Regions from separate parts of the Streptomyces sp. NPDC051020 genome, predicted to be linked through region 1. Evidence: riboswitches for the same ligand, from Rfam matches in the RefSeq annotation. Region 1 holds a riboswitch; the other holds the start of a gene.
What was found. Region 1 has a riboswitch for glycine ahead of gcvT (glycine cleavage system aminomethyltransferase GcvT). Riboswitches for the same ligand answer to the same signal wherever they lie in the genome.
Positions count from the first base shown of each region.

Region 1 (4,410 bases):
GAGCGAAGTTCTCCGAGGCGATCATTTCGAGGGTGGACTGCTGACGGTGGAGCTCGGCGTCGACGGCGGCGGCGACGTCCGGGTCCAGCTCGTGGAGGGAGGAGTTGAGAAGCGACATCAGGTGGTCCCTTGGGGTCTTTAGTTGCCGGAGAACTCGGTGTACTCGTCGGCGGAGAGCAGGTCCTTCGGCTCCTCGGCGACGCGTACCTTGAACAGCCAGCCGCCCTCGAAGGGAGCGGAGTTCACCAGCGACGGGTCGTCCACGACGTCCTGGTTGGAGGCGGTGACCTCGCCGGTCACCGGCGAGTACAGGTCACTGACGGACTTGGTCGACTCGAGCTCGCCGCAGGTCTCGCCCGCGGTCACCGTGTCACCGACCTCCGGGAGCTGGGCGTAGACGACGTCACCGAGCGCGTTGGCCGCGAACTCGGTGATGCCGACCGTGGCCACACCGTCCTCGAGGGCCGACAGCCACTCGTGCTCCTTGCTGTAACGCAGCTGCTGGGGGTTGCTCATGACCTGAATTCTCCTGTACGCGGGGGAGTGCTGATGAACGACGGTCTTACGGTGTGAGACGCGACTGCGTCACTTCTGGCGCTTGTAGAACGGCAGGGCGACGACCTCGTACGGTTCGTGGCTGCCACGGATGTCCACTCCGACGCCCGTGGTCCCGGGCGCGGCGTGCGCGGCGTCCACGTAGGCGATGGCGATCGGCTTGCCGAGCGTCGGCGACGGGGCGCCGGAGGTGACCTCGCCGATGACCTGGCCCTCGGCGACAACGGGGTAGCCGGCGCGCGGCACCCGGCGGCCCTCGGCGATCAGACCGACGAGCTTGCGCGGCGGGGCGGTCTCGGCGCGCTCGGCGGCGGCCTCCAGGGCCTTGCGGCCGACGAAGTCGCCCTCCTTCTCGAACTTCACGACCCGGCCGAGACCGGCGTCGAACGGGGTCAGCTCGGTGGTCAGCTCGTGCCCGTACAGCGGCATGCCCGCCTCCAGGCGGAGCGTGTCGCGGCAGGACAGACCGCACGGGATCAGGCCACGGGAGGCGCCCGCCGCCGTGAGGGCCTGCCAGAGCTGCTCTGCGTGCTCGGGGGCGACGAACAGCTCGAAGCCGTCCTCGCCGGTGTAACCGGTACGGGCGATCAGCGCGGGCACACCGGCGACGGTGCCGGGGAGGCCCGCGTAGTACTTCAGACCGTCCAGGTCGGCGTCGGTGACCGAGGCCAGGATGGCGGGGGACTCGGGGCCCTGGACGGCGAGCAGCGCGTACGCGTCGCGGTCGTCGCGCACCTCGGCGTCGAACCCGTCGGCGCGGGCGGTCAGCGCGTCCAGCACGATCTGGGCGTTCCCGGCGTTGGCGACGACCATGTACTCGGTCTCGCCCAGCCGGTAGACGATCAGGTCGTCCAGGATGCCACCGTCCTCGGCGCAGATCATCGTGTAGCGGGCGCGGCCGACGGCTACGGTGCCGATGTTGCCGACCAGTGCGAAGTTCAGGAACGCCGCGGCCTGCGGGCCGGTGACGGTGATCTCACCCATGTGCGACAGGTCGAAGAGACCCGCCTTGGTGCGCACCGCGTTGTGCTCGTCGCGCTCACTGGCGTAGCGCAGCGGCATGTCCCAGCCGGCGAAGTCGGTCATGGTCGCGCCCAGCGAGCGATGCAGGGCGTCGAGGGCGGTGAGACGGGGGGCGTTGCTCATAGGTGTGGCTCCCAGGGCATGACGACGAGGACGATCCCCTCCCCATCTGTCATCGGAACCTGAGAGGTTCGCCGAGAGGCCCCCGGGGAGGGTTCGGCTTGCACCTTGGGTGGAGCCGCGGGGCGACTCGCTTTTCAGATCTGCCTCATCCACGCGGTACGGGGCCTGAGAGATTCAAGGGAGGATCTTGCTCCTTCGGCGCCCGGCACACACTGTGGCCGGAACTCTCCCGCGCGGATTCAAGCGGCCTTTATGCAGTTGGCCGGGTCATCATCGCACGCATTGCGGAAGAGTGGGGCGTCGGTACCCGATGCACGCAACGAGTAGTGGGACCGTTGTCTCGCATTACCTTTTCTTTACACTTCTTGGGCAGGTGTGGGTGAACCGACAGGGGGAGGGCGATGACGTTGCAGCGGTACGCGACGACCGCGGGGGTCGCGCACGGCGCGATGCCCGCGCAGCCGGGAGCACGCGCCCGGGAATTGCCGGGCACGCATGCGCCCGTCGTGCGGGACCTGCGTGAGCGCTCCGGGCGCAGCCCGCGCGGGCTCCATTTCCTGGCAGGCGATGTGGTGGTGGTCTCCGGGCTGCCCGGAGGCGGAAAGTCGACACTGATCCGGCGGGCGGTGGCCGTAAGGGCCATCGACTCCCAGGACACCCGGGACCGCTGGAGTAAGCGGGTGCCCCGCTTACTCCCGTACGCCCTCTACCGCCCGCTGGTCCGCATGGCCCATTACTGCGGGCTGTGGCGGGCGCTGTGCTCCGGTGAGTCCGTCGTCGTCCACGATTGCGGGACCCAGACATGGGTGCGGGGCTGGCTGGCCCGGCACGCACGACGCCGCGGCCGCACGCTGCATCTCGTGCTGCTCGACGTCACCCCTCAGGAGGCCAGGGAGGGCCAGCGCGAGCGTGGGCGCGGAGTCTCCGGATACGCCTTCGCCCGGCACCGCAGGGCGGTCGGCCGGCTGCTGCGGGACACCGAGGCGGGCGACCTGCCGCTCGGCTGCTCCTCGGCGGTGCTGCTGGACCGGGAGGCGGCCGGGATGCTGGCGCGGATCACGTTCGCCGACGCCCAGGGGATGACGGGACAGCCCTGAGGGTCCTTCTTTTCCGAACAGGACCTGCCCGCCCGGCATGATCCGCGCAGGAGAGGCGCCGGTACCCGGTCGTCCGTCAGCGCGGAGGGGCGCGCCGGAGTTACTGTTCTGCGGCAAGGCTCGGGTGAGAAGGGGAAGCAGCGCAGTGGACATTCCGGCACCGGTCCAGAGCCATCCGCAGAGCGGATGGCCGGCCAATGAGCTCGAAGAGGTGCTGGTTGCCTCGCTCGGCAGCCCGGAGGCGGGCGGCCGGCTCGTCGAAGTGCTCGGCCGCAGTCAGGTCTGGGTGCCGCTTCCCAACGGCGGGGGCCCCGATGCCCCGTCGCTCGATCTGCCGACGGTGGAGATCGAGGGCGCTCCGTACGTCCCCGTCTTCAGCTCCGAACATCAGTTCCTGCAGTGCGTCGGCACCCATATGTCCTTCACCGTGGCCCCCGCCGTCGAATTCGCCCGCGGGCTGCCCCCGCAGCTCGGCATCGCGGTCAACCCGGGCGGCGCCGTCGGCATGCCGCTGCCGCCGCCCGCCGTCGCCGAGCTCTGCCGCGCCGGACGCACCTCGCTGGACGGGCCGGCCACCGGCGGGCGGGTCCGGCTGTACGAGCCGGACTGGCAGGAGGAGCCCGTCGACTTCCTCGCGGCCGCGGCCGGGGAATTCGAGGAGAGCGGCGTCGTACGCACCGCCCGCCGGACGCTGGCCAGCATCGAGGGCGGCGATCCCGTTCTCTTCATAGGCGTCGAGTTCTCCACCTGGGACGGCGCGGGGCGCAACGCCCCGATGGACGCCCTGGGGCGCGCACTGGGCCGTGTCGAGGTGCCCTGGCCGGTCAATCTGGTCCTGCTCGATGTGGCGCAGGACCCGGTCGCCGACTGGATGCGGGCCAGGATCCGGCCCTTCTACCAGCGCGAGGGGCACTAGTGCCGTGACCGGCGATGTTTGCCCCGTGAGGAGCGTCGTCCGCCCGTAGGGCGGGCCGGGCGGCGTCCGGTGCGTGCGATCGCAAGGCGGCCGGAGGTCCTGGGGTGGGGTCTTCCCTGCTCGAACGAAGCTGAGAGCTCGGGGAAGGGGCTGCCAGGGCATGTGGCCGACGCACAGCGAGCGGCCGTGCCGGGCGGCGCGACGGGGCTGAGCCTGCCGGGAGGGGCACTGAGCGCGGAGTCCCCGACTCCGGGGATTGCGGGCGCGACACCGTCGGCCTGTGGCGTCAAGTCGGTGTCAGGGGCGCCGCATAAGCTGGTTTGATGGCTAGTGCCTCGGCCACCTGGCCGCACCCGTGTGCCCCGGGAGCGGCAGGCCGACACAGTGGATCGAAGAGGGGCGGGACCCAGGGTGAGTGCGTCAGGCACCGCGGCGGCCGGGCAGGTCGAGCACATGCTGCGCCAAGTGACGCCCGGGCGCTACGACGCGTACGAGGCACTGCTCCGGGCGCTCGCCGGCGACCGGATCTGGATGCTGCTCTGGCACGGCCGGGCGGGCTCGCCCGACGCCCAGTACGGGAACATCGAGGTGGACGGGCTGGGCTACGCGCCCTGTGTGACCTCTGCCCAGGAGCTCTCGGCCAGCGGCTGGAACCGGGACCATGAAGTGGTCACCGGACTCGACATCGCCCGCGCT
Region 1 covers NZ_JBFBCG010000006.1:25,783-30,192, reverse strand. Annotated here, with positions in the region: gene glyA (serine hydroxymethyltransferase) at 1-118, opposite strand, end outside; gene gcvH (glycine cleavage system protein GcvH) at 139-516, opposite strand; gene gcvT (glycine cleavage system aminomethyltransferase GcvT) at 586-1,701, opposite strand; glycine riboswitch at 1,846-1,943, opposite strand; gene AB0N06_RS05255 (AAA family ATPase) at 2,103-2,798, shown strand; gene AB0N06_RS05250 (enhanced serine sensitivity protein SseB) at 2,944-3,714, shown strand; gene AB0N06_RS05245 (enhanced serine sensitivity protein SseB C-terminal domain-containing protein) at 4,126-4,410, shown strand, end outside.

Region 2 (4,410 bases), on a different contig from region 1:
CCCCGGCGTGGGCCCTGCCACCGGGGACCATCTGCGGCGGGCCGGGATGACCACGGTCGACGACCTGGCCACGGCCGGCGAGGCGGAGCTCGTACGGCTGCTGGGGAAGGCGCACGGCGTCGCGCTGCACCGCATGGCCCTCGGGTATGACGACCGCCCTGTTGTGGCCGAGCGAGACGCCAAGTCGGTGTCGGTCGAGGACACCTTCGACATGGATCTGCACGACCGGATCCGGGTCAGGACGGAGGTCGAACGCCTGGCGGACCGTTGTGTCCAGCGGCTGCGGGCCGCGGAGCGCTCGGGCCGCACCGTGGTGCTGAAGGTGCGCAGATACGACTTTTCGACGCTCACGCGGTCCGAGACGCTCCGGGGGCCGACGGACGACCCCACAGTGGTCAGAGAGGCCGCTGCACGGCTCCTGGAGGCTGTGGACACCACCGGAGGGGTGCGGCTGCTCGGGGTTGGCGTCACGGGGCTCGCCGACTACACGCAGGAGGATCTTTTTGCCCAGGCAGCCGGTGAGCGGGCTGCGCCCGAGATCCCGGCCCGTGAGGAACACGGCGCGGGCGGCCACGGGGACGAATCGGTGGACGGGGCACAGGAGCAGGAGACCGCCGAACAGCTCGCGGTCCGGCGCTGGCACGCCGGGCACGACGTTTGCCATGACACCTTCGGCCACGGCTGGGTGCAGGGCAGTGGGGTGGGCCGGGTGACCGTGCGGTTCGAGGAACCCTGGTCACCTCCCGGCCGGGCGCGGACGTTCCGTGTCGACGATCCGGAGCTGCGGCCTGCCGATCCGCTCCCGCTGGTGCGTGATCCGGCGGACTACTCGTCCTGGCCGGCCAGCCTGCCGAAGTCCCGGTCCGGGCCCGGCTCGTCGGGCGGCGAGTCCAGGCCGTAGTGCCGGTAGAGCTGAAGCTCCTGTTCCGGCGAGAGATGGCGGCCCACGCCGAAGTCGGGCGCGTCCTTGATCAGCGCACGGTCGAAGGGGATCCGGAGCACGTCATCGACGAATTCGCTGGGCTCAAGCGGCACGAAGGCATCCCTGCTGAACAGTCCGGTACGCACGGCTGCCCACTCGGGTATGCCGGTCGCGTCGTCGAGGTACACCTCGTCCACAGTTCCGATCTTGGTGCCCTTGCGGTCGAATGCCTTGCGGCCGATCAGGCTGCGCGGATCGATGTCGGTCTGCACGGTCCCTCCCATTGGTCGCGGCTACTCCACAGGCACTACGAAAGTGCAGATTCGGGCTATCGGCCACTTGAGAATTCCGTCGCGAGCCCCGCTGGTAGGCTGGTGATGGCTGCTGACCCCGTGCGGGAGAGCCTTCCGGAGCGCATCCGGCAGGCGCCGAAGGAGCAAATCCTCCCCGGAATCTCTCAGGCCCCCGTACCGCACGGACGAGGTCACTCTGGAAAGCAGGGCGGGTTTCGTGGCGGCGGCAGCCGGGACGGATCCCTCCCTCACCGACGGTGAAAGCCGGTATGCCTCAAGGCGCACCGGTGAAGCTCTCAGGTTGAGATGACAGAGGGGGAGGCCGTCCGGGCACCCGCGCCGTGGTGCCCCTCGCAGGTCGTGACAGACCAGGAGGCCTCCACCATGACCCCCCGTCGCACTCCGCTCTCCCAGCTGGAGCAGGGCATCCCCTTCGAGCAGCGCCACATCGGCCCCGATGCCGAGGCGCAGGCGAAGATGCTCGCCCAGGTCGGTTACGGCTCGCTCGACGACCTCACCGCGGCCGCAGTGCCCGATGTGATCAAGAGTGCGGAGGCGCTGCAGCTGCCGTCGGCCCGTACCGAGGCCGAGGTCCTCGCCGAGCTCCGCGCCCTTGCCGACCGCAACCAGGTGCTCGCCCCGATGATCGGGCTCGGCTACTACGGCACGTTCACCCCGCCGGTGATCCTCCGGAACGTCATGGAGAATCCCGCCTGGTACACGGCCTACACGCCGTACCAGCCGGAGATCTCGCAGGGCCGCCTGGAGGCGCTCCTCAACTTCCAGACGATGGTCGCCGAGCTGACCGGGCTGCCCACCTCCGGCGCCTCGCTGCTCGACGAGGGCACCGCCGCCGCCGAGGCCATGGCGCTCGCCCGACGCGTCGGCAAGGTCAAGGACGGAGTCTTCCTGGTCGACTCCGACACCCTGCCCCAGACCGTCGCCGTGATCGAGACCCGCGCCGAGCCGACCGGTGTCGAGGTCGTCGTCGCCGATCTCGCCGAGGGCATCCCCGCAGAGATCGCCGGGCGCGGTGTCTTCGGCGTGCTGCTCCAGTACCCGGGTGCCTCCGGCGCCGTCCGCGACATCAAGCCCGTCATCGAGCAGGCCCACGAGCTCGGCGCGATCGTCACCGTCGCCGCCGACCTGCTCGCCCTGACCCTGCTCACCTCGCCCGGTGACCTCGGCGCGGACATCGCCGTCGGCACCACGCAGCGCTTCGGTGTACCGATGGGCTTCGGTGGACCGCACGCCGGCTTTATGGCCGTACGCGAGAAGTTCGCCCGCAGCCTGCCCGGCCGCCTCGTCGGTGTCTCCGTCGACGCGGACGGCAACAAGGCGTACCGCCTCGCACTGCAGACCCGCGAGCAGCACATCCGTCGCGAGAAGGCCACCAGCAACATCTGCACCGCGCAGGTACTGCTCGCCGTGATGGCTGGGATGTACGCGGTCTACCACGGCCCCGACGGCTTGCGGACGATCGCGGAGCGCACCCACCGGTACGCGACGATCCTGGCCGAGGGCCTGCGCGCGGCCGGGGTCGACGTCGAGACCGGCGCCTACTTCGACACGCTCACGGTGCGTGTCCCCGGCAAGGCGGCGGATGTCGTGGCCGACGCCCGTGACCGCGGGGTCAACCTGCGTCTTGTCGACGCCGACCGGGTCTCCCTCGCCTGCGACGAGACCACCACACGTGCGCAGCTCGCCGCGGTCTGGGCCGCCTTCGGCGCCGACGGTGACATCGAGGCACTGGACGCCGCCGCCGCCGACGCGCTGCCCGAGTCCCTGCTGCGAACCGATGGGATCCTCACCCATCCGGTTTTCCACCAGCACCGCTCCGAGACCGCGATGCTGCGCTACCTGCGCAAGCTCGCCGACCGTGACTACGCGCTGGACCGCGGCATGATCCCGCTCGGCTCCTGCACCATGAAGCTGAACGCGACCACCGAGATGGAGTCGATCACCTGGCCCGAGTTCGGTGCGCTGCACCCGTTCGCGCCGGCCGAGCAGGCGGAGGGCTTCCTCACGCTGATCCGTGAGCTGGAGGAGCGCCTCGCCGAGGTCACCGGCTACGACGCGGTCTCCATCCAGCCGAACGCGGGCTCGCAGGGCGAGTTCGCGGGCCTGCTCGCCGTGCGTGCCTACCACCGGGCCAACGGCGACGAGCAGCGGACCGTCTGCCTCATTCCGTCCTCCGCGCACGGCACCAACGCCGCGAGCGCCGTGATGGCGGGCATGAAGGTCGTCGTGGTGAAGACCGCGGACGACGGTGAGGTCGACGTCGAGGACCTCCGCGCCAAGATCGAGAAGCACCGCGACGAGCTCGCCGTGCTCATGATCACGTACCCGTCGACGCACGGTGTGTTCGAGGAGCACGTGGCCGACATCTGCGCCGAGGTGCACGATGCGGGCGGTCAGGTGTACGTCGACGGCGCCAACCTCAACGCGCTGGTCGGTCTTGCCAAGCCCGGACGGTTCGGCGGCGACGTCTCGCACCTGAACCTGCACAAGACCTTCTGCATCCCGCACGGCGGCGGTGGCCCCGGTGTCGGCCCGGTCGGCGTGCGCGCCCATCTGGCGCCGTACCTGCCGAACCACCCGCTGCAGCCCGGCGCCGGCCCCGAGACCGGTGTCGGACCGATCTCGGCCGCGCCGTGGGGCTCGGCCGGTATTCTCCCGATCTCCTGGGCGTACGTACGCCTGATGGGCGGGGAGGGCCTCAAGCACGCGACGCAGGTCGCCGTACTTGCGGCCAACTACATCGCCAAGCGTCTGGAGCCGCACTACCCGATCCTGTACACCGGCCCGGCCGGTCTGGTCGCGCACGAGTGCATCGTGGATCTGCGGCCGATCTCCAAGGCGACCGGGGTCAGCGTCGACGACATTGCCAAGCGTCTGATCGACTACGGCTTCCACTCGCCCACCATGTCGTTCCCGGTGGCGGGCACGCTGATGATCGAGCCGACCGAGAGCGAGAACCTTGCCGAACTCGACCGGTTCTGCGACACGATGATCGCCATCCGCGGCGAGGTCGAGAAGGTGGCCTCCGGCGAGTGGAGTGCGGAGGACAACCCGCTGACCAACGCCCCGCACACCGCCGCCATGCTCGGCGGGGAGTGGACGCACGCGTACAGCCGCGAGACGGCCGTCTTCCCGGCCGGAGTCTCGGCCGCCGACAAGTACTGGCCGCCGGTG
Region 2 covers NZ_JBFBCG010000012.1:120,068-124,477, reverse strand. Annotated here, with positions in the region: gene AB0N06_RS09645 (DNA polymerase IV) at 1-901, shown strand, start outside; gene AB0N06_RS09640 (PRC-barrel domain-containing protein) at 826-1,206, opposite strand; glycine riboswitch at 1,308-1,405, shown strand; gene gcvP (aminomethyl-transferring glycine dehydrogenase) at 1,600-4,410, shown strand, end outside.
Region 2: linked by a shared signal. The riboswitch ahead of gcvP (aminomethyl-transferring glycine dehydrogenase) and the one ahead of gcvT (glycine cleavage system aminomethyltransferase GcvT) in region 1 are both predicted to bind glycine.